Regions from separate parts of the Delftia sp. genome, predicted to be linked through region 1. Evidence: predicted binding sites of a transcription regulator. Region 1 holds the regulator's gene; each other region holds the start of a gene.
What was found. Region 1 encodes FNR, which switches genes on or off when oxygen is low (the NO sensors DNR and NnrR bind a similar motif). Its sites were predicted from a motif close to TTGATNNNNATCAA; they were not measured.
Positions count from the first base shown of each region.

Region 2: AC5I49_RS19515 (type IV pili methyl-accepting chemotaxis transducer N-terminal domain-containing protein) is a predicted target of FNR. The motif match lies at 1,855-1,868, and genes of this name have one in related genera.
Region 3: cyoA (ubiquinol oxidase subunit II) is a predicted target of FNR. The motif match lies at 1,810-1,823, and genes of this name have one in related genera.

Region 1 covers NZ_JCABYI010000009.1:201,373-204,610, forward strand. The annotation lists gene ccoG (cytochrome c oxidase accessory protein CcoG) at 1-31, shown strand, start outside; gene AC5I49_RS07255 (FixH family protein) at 89-403, shown strand; gene AC5I49_RS07260 (hypothetical protein) at 585-872, shown strand; gene fnr (fumarate/nitrate reduction transcriptional regulator Fnr) at 954-1,673, opposite strand; gene hemN (oxygen-independent coproporphyrinogen III oxidase) at 1,835-3,217, shown strand; gene AC5I49_RS07275 (sulfite exporter TauE/SafE family protein) at 3,223-3,238, shown strand, end outside.
Region 2 covers NZ_JCABYI010000030.1:645,871-649,108, forward strand. The annotation lists gene AC5I49_RS19515 (type IV pili methyl-accepting chemotaxis transducer N-terminal domain-containing protein) at 1-1,821, opposite strand, end outside; gene AC5I49_RS19520 (ChaN family lipoprotein) at 1,984-2,868, shown strand; gene AC5I49_RS19525 (putative bifunctional diguanylate cyclase/phosphodiesterase) at 2,872-3,238, opposite strand, start outside.
Region 3 covers NZ_JCABYI010000037.1:192,802-196,039, forward strand. The annotation lists gene AC5I49_RS26625 (hypothetical protein) at 1-142, shown strand, start outside; gene AC5I49_RS26630 (MFS transporter) at 283-1,620, opposite strand; gene cyoA (ubiquinol oxidase subunit II) at 1,918-2,964, shown strand; gene cyoB (cytochrome o ubiquinol oxidase subunit I) at 3,030-3,238, shown strand, end outside.

The DNA of each region.
Region 1 (3,238 bases):
CGAAAAGGCCGTCTTCCTGGTGCCCCGGTGATATGTCTGGCCGGCGCCGCCCAGGCTGCGCCGGCTGTTTGAAAGAAAGAGGTTATCCATGTCTTCCAGTCCCGCAGTCTCCGCGCCCGCCACGGCCCCTTCGCATCCGGACGCCGGCAAGCCCTGGTGGAAGTTCGCCCATGTCTGGCTCGTGGTGGCCGGCCCGGCCGCCGTCGTGGTGGCTGGCGTGGTCACGGCCGTCATTGCGATCAATGGCGCCGATCCCGTGATCGATCCTGACTATTACCGCAATGGCATCACCATCAACGAGCGTGCCGATGGCGTGCGCGAAGTGCCCAAGAGCCTGGCGCCCGCGGTCACCGGCCGCAACCACGCGGCCACGCCCGCGCAGGACCATCCCACGGACCGCTGAACGCAGGAAAATGCCGTGCACAAGGCCGCAGTCGCGGCCTTTTTGCATGGTGGATGGCATCTCCAGCATGCGCGAGGGCCAAGGGTTTCCTACAGGCAGTGCAGGGTGCGCAGGGCTTGGCACGGTGCGAGGGCGGCGCGCACAATGAAAGCCACCCCTCGACAGCTCAAGGAGATCGCTGATGTTGGCCCAACGCTGGATGTGGATTGCCTGGCCGGCCTTTCTGGCCGCCGCCGTGATGGAGATGCTGGTATTCGCCTTCGTGGACCCGCTGGAGCTGCACTGGCTCGGCGACCTGGGCTGGTCGCGGCAGGGAATCTACACGCTGGCCTTCTTCGCCTTCTGGGGCGTGACCATGCTGTCCAGCCTCATGACCACCATGCTGGGACGCTCCACGCACGATCTCAACGACGGCGTGGTCTCCGAGCCGGACCCAAATCTGGCCATGCAGGGCCTGGGGCGCGATTGAACCTGCGTGCACTGCAATGGCAATGAACAAGGCCCGCGATCGCGGGCCCTGTTCATTGCCGGGGGGCGGGGCCTTGCGGCGTCACTGGCACTGCTGGCTGTTGACGATGCGCTTGAGCGCGTCCGTGTCCAGGATGCGCAGATGGCGCTGGCGCACCTCGATGATGTTTTCTTCGGCAAACTTCGAGAAGGTGCGGCTCACCGTCTCCAGCTTCAGGCCCAGGTAGCTGCCGATTTCCTCGCGCGTCATGCGCAGCACCAGTTCCGACTTGGAAAAGCCCCGGGCGTGGAGGCGCTGCACCAGGTTGAGCACGAAGGCGGCCAGGCGCTCCTCGGCACGCATGCTGCCCAGCAGCAGCATCACGCCATGCTCGCGCACGATCTCGCGGCTCATGACCTTGTGCACATGGTTTTGCAGGGCCGTGACCTCGCGCGACAGGTCCTCCAGCTTGTCGAAGGGCATGACGCAGACCTCGGCGTCTTCCAGCGCGACCGCATCGCAGGTGTGGTGGTCGTTGACGATGCCATCCAGGCCGATGATCTCGCCGGCCATCTGAAAGCCCGTGACCTGGTCGCGCCCGTCCTCGGTGGCCACGCAGGTCTTGAAGAAGCCCGTGCGGATGGCGTACAGCGAGGTGAAGGACTCACCGTTGCGAAACAGCAGGCCGCCGCGCTTGACCTTGCGGCGCGTGGCCACGATGTCGTCGATGCGCTGCATCTGCTCGGCATCCAGGCCCATGGGCATGCACAGCTCGCGCAGGTTGCAATTGGAACAGGATGCTTTGATGGTCTGAAGGTTCATGGAGTAAACATCAGCGGCGCAGCAGTGCGCCGGCGGTGACCTCGTGGATGGCGATGAGTTGGATCAAATTGTCGCAGCACTGCCGCGAACAACTCTTGATATGAGTCAAGGACGCGGCCAATGGGCTGCGGCACAGTGGACGACATTAGAGGAAAAAACCCATGACCGCTGTCACCCCAGAGCTGCTGCGTCGCTTCGACGTACCGGGGCCCCGATACACCTCGTTCCCCACGGCCGATCGTTTCGTGGAGGCTTTCGGTGCTGAAGACTATATCCTGGCACTTGAGCACCGCAAATCGAGTACCGCAGCGCGGGCCATGCCTTTGTCGCTGTATGTGCATGTGCCGTTCTGCGAGTCGCTGTGCTACTACTGCGCCTGCAACAAGATCGTGACGCGCCACCACGATCGCGCGGCCGTCTACCTGGACTACCTGGCGCGCGAGATGGCCTTGCACACGGCCCATTGCGGCAAGGGCCAGGCCGTCAGCCAGCTGCACCTGGGCGGCGGCACGCCCACCTTCTTCTCGGACGATGAACTGCGCACGCTGATGGCCCTGCTGCGCGAGCATTTCAAGCTGGAGCCGGGCGGCGAATACTCCATCGAGGTCGATCCGCGCACCGTCAGCGTCGAACGCCTGGCCGTGCTCAAGGAACTGGGCTTCAACCGCCTGAGCTTCGGCGTGCAGGACTTCGACGAACAGGTGCAGATCGCCGTGCACCGCGTGCAGCCGGCCGAGCAGGTGTTCGCGCTGGTGGCAGCGGCACGGCAGCTGGGCTTTGCCTCCATCAACGTGGACCTGATCTACGGTCTGCCCAAGCAGACGCCCGAGTCCTTCGAGCGCACGCTGGCCCAGGTCAATGCGCTGCGGCCCGACCGCATCGCGCTCTATGCCTATGCCCACCTGCCCGAGCGCTTCAAGCCGCAGCGGCGCATCGCGGCCGAGGACCTGCCCCAGGGCGCCGACAAGCTGGCCATGCTCTCGCGCTCCATCGCGGCCTTCATGGACGGCGGCTATGTCTACGTCGGCATGGACCACTTCGCCTTGCCCGAGGACGCGCTGGCCGTGGCCAAGCGCCAGGGCCGGCTGCATCGCAACTTCCAGGGCTACAGCACCCAGCCCGACTGCGACCTGATTGCGCTGGGCGTGTCGGCCATCGGCAAGGTGGGGGCCAGCTACAGCCAGAACGCCAAGACGCTGGAGGAGTACTACGACGCCATCGACGCCGGCCACCTGCCCGTGGTGCGCGGCCTGGCACTGTCGCGCGATGATCTGGTGCGGCGCGCCGTCATCATGGCCATCATGTGCCAGGGCGCCGTGCTGTTCGAGCCCATGGAGCAGGCCTGGCTGCTGGGCTTTCGCGAGTACTTCGCCCCCGAGCTGGCGGCGCTTCAGGACCTGCAGGCCAAGGGGCTGGTGCAGATCAGCGACGAGGGATTCCAGGTCACGCCCATGGGCTGGTACTTCGTGCGTGGCGTGGCCATGCTGTTTGACCGATATCTGCAGGCCGACAAGAACCGGGCGCGGTTTTCGAGGATCATCTAGGCCCCATGCTGTTGTCGCTGC
Region 2 (3,238 bases), on a different contig from region 1:
CTCGCCGGGACGGGAGTGGACATGGACCAGCGCCTGCGCCAGCAGGGCGCGCTCGCGCATGATGCCCAGGCCCACATGCAGCGAGTCCGGCGCCACGTCGGCGGGGACGAAGCCGCAGCCGTCGTCGCAGACTTCGAAGCGCCAGGGGTGGCGCCCCACGCGCAGCTGCACATGCCTGGCCCCCGCGTGCTTGCGCACGTTGGACAGCGCCTCCTGCACCATGTGCAGCACCTGGATCTGCACATCGGGCGCCAGCGGCAGGCCCTGGCCCGTCATGCTCAGCGAGGTGGCAATGCCCGTCTGGTGCTCGAACTTGGACAGCGTGGCGCGCAGCGCGGCCTCGATGTCCTCGGCGCTGGTGCGCGTGCGGAAATGCACCAGCAGCTCGCGCACGTCGGCATAGCATTCGCGCACGCCCACTTCCAGCTCGCCCAGGCTGCGGTCGCGCGCCTCGTCGCGGCCCTTGGCCACGGCGTCGCGCAGCAGCTGGGTCTGTATCTTGAGAAAGGCCAGCGACTGGGCAATGGAGTCATGCAGCTCGCGCGCGATCAGGCCGCGCTCCTCGGCCACGGCGGCTTCGCGCTCCAGCGCCGTGGCGCGCAGGCTTTCCATGGCGCTGGCCAGGTGGCGCGCCATGGCGGACAGCAGGTCGCGCATGTCGTCCGTGAGCACCACGCTGGAGCGAAAGAACAGGTTGACCTCGCCCAGCAGGCGCTGCTGCAGTTGCACGGGGATGCTGACCACGGTCTCGAAGCCGGCCTCGCGGCAGTGCGGCAGCTGCAGGTCGCTGGCCGGCGTGATGGGGATCACGCGCAGCCGCGCCTGCTCGCGCGGCTGGCCGCACAGGCAGGCGCCCGTGTGCAGGCAGTGCTCCTGCACCGACATGGACTGGGGCAGGCCGTCGCCGGCCAGCAGCACGTAGCGCTCGTTGGCCTCGTCGGACCAGCGCACCGTGGCCGCATCGGCCTGGGCCGCCAGGCGGACCTGGCGCACAAAGCCTTCGGCCAGGGACTGCAGGCTGGCGGCCTCCGACGCCTGCACGCTGACCGCGTACAGCGCCTGCAGCTGCTGGTGCTGCACGTTGAGGCTGGCGGTCTTCTCGCGCACCTTGTCCTCCAGTTCGGCGTGCGAGCTTTGCAGCGACTGGGCCATCAGGTTGAAGCCTGCGGCCAGCTGGCCGAACTCGTCGTCCACCTCCACGCTCATGCGCGTGTCCAGGTGTCCGCGCCGCATGCGCTCCAGCGCCGAGCGCAGCTGGCCCACGGGATGCAGCACCAGCCAGTAGCTGGTGGCCATGAAGCTCACGGCCGCGATGATGGCCAGCGCCATCAGACACATCTGAAACAGGTGCAGGATGGCCGTCCAGCGCGAGAGCCGGTCCTCGATGGCTTCGACAAAGGCGTCCACCTCGCGCACGAAGGCATCGGCGCTGCCCATGATGACCTGCGCGTCGACATGGTCCTCGGCCTGCCACTGCGTGCGCAGCGCGCTCCAGTCGCGGCGTATGCGCTCGTAGCGCGCCCTGACCTCGTCGCTCCAGGGCACGAACAGCGGGCGCGACATGTCGCCGCTGCGCAGCAGGTCCAGGCTGGCGTCGAACTGCTGCGCGCGCGCCTGCCACTGCGCAGGCGCCTCGTTCTGGCGCGCCATGGCCATGCGCACCATGCTCATGCGCAGCCGCCCGGCCTCGTTCACGGCGGCCGCGCCGCCCTCCAGCTGCCAGGCCACCCACAGCGTGAAGCCGATCGATGCCACGGCCGCCAGCAGGCAGGCCGCGCCCATGAGCAGCAGCTTGGTCGAAAGCGAGGGCTTGCCATGCATGGTCGCACTGTAGCCACGGCGCATTTGCGCGTCTTGACCTGAATCAAGCGCCACCCGTTTGCGCCGTGCCCCCGCCCCGATTCCTAGGATCCTTTCCAACTGCCCCCAATGCCCACAGGGCCTATGGGGACCCCGGGCAAGGCCAGTGATTAGCATGGGGCCATGCAAGTCCGCTCCCCCCTCCGCCCCTTCATCCGCACCCCGCGCCTTGCCGGCCTGGCTGCGGCCGCATGGCTGGCGGCAGCCCTTGCCGGCTGCGCCAGCTCCTCCACACCGGCGCGGGACTGGACGCAGCAGCTGCAGCGCTGGTCCGACGCACCCCTGGTGCTGCTGGGCGAGCAGCACGATGCGGCGGCCCACCAGGCCTGGCAACAGGCCACGGTGCAGCAGCTGGCCACGCAGGAGCGCCTGGCCGCGCTGGTGATCGAGATGGCGCCGCGCACGGGCTCCACGGCCAGCCTGGCGCGCGATGCCTCCGAGGACGCTGTGCAGCAGGCCCTGCAATGGCAGGACGCCGCCTGGCCCTGGCCGCGCTATCGCGGCGTGGTCATGGCCGCCGTGCGCGCAGGCGTGCCCGTGCTGGGCGGCAACCTGCCCCGCGCCGACATGAAGCAGGCCATGCGCAACCAGAACCTGGACACCCACCTGCCGCCCGAAGCCTGGCAGCGCCAGCTCGACGCCATCCGCGAAGGCCACTGCGGCCTGCTGCCCGACACACAGCTGCCGCCCATGGCCCGCATCCAGCTGGCCCGCGATGCCAGCATGGCCGAGGTGGCCAAGGCGGCGATCAGGCCTGGCAAGACCGTGGTGCTGGTGGCCGGGCGGGGCCATGTCCTGCGCGGGGTGGGCATCCCGACCTGGTTGCCGGAGTCCGCAGCAGCCAAAGTGGCCGTGGCGCAGGCAGGCGAGACATCGGTGGCGCACGAATCCGATGTGGACTGGCTGCAGAAGACGGACGCCTTGCCGGCCAAGGATCACTGCGCAGAGCTGCGCGAGAAGTTCAGGAACCCGCCGGCACCGCGGGCGGATGCGGGTCGGGTGGACTGAGCTTCACCCCTGCACGGCCCACATTCCCTCGTTGCCCGAGACCCACTCGCCGAACGCCTGCGCAGGCATGGGCTTGCTGCACAGATAGCCCTGGAAGAAGTCGCACCCCTTGCCGCGCAGGAATGCCAGCTGCTCGGCCGTCTCCACGCCCTCGGCCAGCACCTTCAGCCCCATGGCATGCCCCAGCGCGATCACCGACCCGCTGATGGCCATGTCGTCGGCGCTGTGCGGGATGTCGCGGATGAAGCCCTGGTCGATCTTGAGCAGGTCCAGCGGGAAGCGCTTGAGGTGGGCCAGCGAGGAATAACCGGTGCCGAAGTCGTCGATGGCCAGCCGCAGGCCCTGGGCGCGCAGACGGCGCATGACGGCC
Region 3 (3,238 bases), on a different contig from region 1:
GGTGGAGCGCGAAACCATCAAGATCTGCCGCAAGGAAACCGCCAGGCCTGAGGCCGAGCGCAAGACGCAGCAGTTTGAATCGGTGCAGGACTGCGACAGGCTCGAATTCGACTTCAAGCAGCGCTACGGTGAAAACCCCTGAGGCGGAGCCGCAACGGAAAATGCCCCCACGCTCCCCTGCTTCGCAAGGTCCGCTGCCCCCAGGGGGCCAGCTTTTTGCCTTGGGGCGGCCCGGCGACAAAAAAGGCCGGCAGAGCCGGCCTTTGGCTTGCAAGGGCCCGTTCAGTCGCGCGTCTCGATGGCCCGGTTGATGCCCAGCGCCGCCAGCGTGCACAGCGCGCCCGACAGCAGATAGATGCCCAGCGCCACCAGTCCGAAGCGCGAGGACACGCCCAGCGCCACCAGCGGGGCAAAGGCCGCGCCGACCAGCCAGGCCATGTCCGAGGACAGGGCCGCGCCCGTATAGCGATAGCGCGAGGGGAAGTTGGCCGTCACCGTGCCTGCCGCCTGCCCGTAGGACAGGCCCAGCAGGATGAAGCCGACGATGATGAACACGTTGTTGCCCGTGGTGCCGCTGCCCAGCAGCCAGGGAGCCACAAAGCTGAAGATGCCGATCAGGCAGGCCATGGTGCCCAGCGTGTTGCGCCGCCCCACCCGGTCGGCCAGCCAGCCCGAAACCATGATGGCGCCGGCTGCACAGAAGGCGCCAACGATCTGCACGCCCAGCACATGGTTCACCGACTGGTCCGAATACAGCGAGATCCAGGACAGCGGGAAGATGGTCACCAGGTGGAAGAGCGCAAAGCTGGCAAGGGCTGCAAAGGCGCCGATGACCACGTTGCGGCCCTCGTCGCGCATCAGCGGCACCACGCCCATGGGCTCCAGCTCGCGCTGCGCCAGCAGCTCGGTGTAGGACTGGCCCACCACCAGGCGCAACCGGGCAAACAGTGCCACCACGTTGATGGCAAAGGCCACGCAGAAGGGATAGCGCCAGCCCCAGCTGAGGAACTCGTCGGCATCCACATGGGCATAGATGAAGGCAAACAGGCCTGCCGCCAGCACAAAGCCCAGCGGCGCACCCAACTGCCCGATCATCGAATACCAGCCCCGCCGGTTCTGGGGCGCCGACATGGCCAGCAGCGACGGCAGTCCATCCCAGGAGCCGCCCAGTGCAATGCCCTGGCCGATGCGCAGCAGCGCCAGCACGATGATGGCGTTCACGCCCGCCTGCTGGTAGCTGGGCAGGAAAGCCATGCCCACCGTACACACGCCCAGCAGGAAGAGCGCCAGCGTCAGCTTGGTCGCCCGGCCCCAGCGCCGCTGCACGGCCATGGACAGCGCCGTGCCCAACGGCCGCGCCACGAAGGCCAGCGCGAAGATGCCGAACGACATCAACGTGCCGTCAAGCTTGGAAAGATAGGGGAACAGCAGTGCCGGGAAGACCAGCACGCAGGCGATGCCGAACACGAAGAAGTCGAAGTACTCCGAGGATCGCCCCAGGATCACGCCGACGGCGATCTCGTTGGGCGTGACATCTTCGTGGGTGTCGGCGCGGGACAGAGATTCCTTGCTTTCGTAGCTTCCGTTGGGGAAGCTTGCAGTTGTGTCGAGGCCGCTCATAGATGGATGCTCCTTGTCTCGTCTCACTGACAGCTCCGTTCTACGCCCTCGCTTGATCTGGCGCAAGGCGGTTTCACCTCGACCGGACTTGGTGTTTTTCCTGCTGCGCGCGGCCGAAAAATGCGGCCTCCGGGCCGCCGGGACCCCGCTGCCTGCCCCGCCAGGTAGCAGAAAGTTCCCGGCTTCTCCTTGACGTTGGACAAAATGTCCAATGGACAAATTTATACTTCGTAATACATTTGCCCGGATCTTGTAATCCGCGTTTCTATGTAAACGCGCTCTTGTTGCGCCCCTAGCATGCTAAAAATCAAGGAACTCCGTGGGCCTGCGTGGCTCACCGCGGCCGCTTTGACAGCCAGTCTCACTGGCTGCAGCAAAGCCGTCGTGCTCAACCCGGCCGGCGATATCGCCGCGCAGCAAGGCAACCTGGTGGTCACGGCCACCTTGCTGATGCTGATCATCATCATCCCGGTGATCATCCTCACGCTGCTGTTCGCCTGGAAATACCGCCAGTCGAACACCGAGGCCCACTACGACCCCGAATGGCACCACTCCACCACGCTGGAGCTGGTGATCTGGTCCGTGCCGCTGATGATCATCATCGCGCTGGGCGCCATCACCTGGATCAGCACCCACAAGCTCGACCCCTACCGCCCGCTGGACCGCGTCTCGGCCTCCAAGCCCTTGAGCACCGATGTCAAGCCGCTGGAAGTGCAGGTCGTGGCCATGGACTGGAAGTGGCTGTTCTTCATCCCTGAAAAGGGCATCGCCACCGTCAACGAGCTGGCCGCTCCCGTGGATCGTCCCATCCACTTCAAGCTGACCGCCACCTCGACGATGAACGCCTTCTACGTGCCTGACCTGGCCGGCATGATCTATGCCATGCCCGGCATGCAGACCGAGCTGAACGCAGTGATCAACAAGACCGGTGTGTTCCACGGCCTGGCATCGCACTACAGCGGCGCCGGCTTCTCGGGCATGACGTTCAAGTTCCACGGCCTCAGCGACGAGGAATTCGAGCAGTGGGTTGCCAAGGCCAAGTCCGAAGGCAAGGCCCTGAACCGCGACACCTACCTGAATCTGGTCAAGCCCAGCGAGCGCAACCCGGTCGAGCGCTTCGCCACCGTGGACGAAGGCCTGTACGACAAGGTGCTCAACCGCTGCGTCGAGGAAGGCAAGATGTGCATGCACCACATGATGGCCATCGATGCCGCAGGCGGTGAAGCCTATCTCAAGGCCGTGGGCATGAACCTGCCCCAGGATGTGTGCACGGTGCAAAACGCCGACCGCGTCGTGGCCTTCCTGGACCAGCGCGACGGCTCGGCCGCCAGCGCACAGCAATAAGCAGATAGCGGAAGCGGACGACGGCCAGCCCGCCGCCCGTTCCAAAACGACCTAAGAGACTCGATATGTCTGAACATACCTCCCCGGCACAGGCCCACTGGCTGCTGGGACGCATCACCTGGGACTCCATCCCGATGGCGCATGAGCCCATCGTGCTGGTGACCTTCATCGCCGTGGTGCTCGGCGGCCTCGGCGTGCTGGGCCTTCTCACCAAGTTCCGCCTGTGGGGCCCGCTGTGGCGCGACTGGCTGTGCAGCATCGACCACAAGAAGAT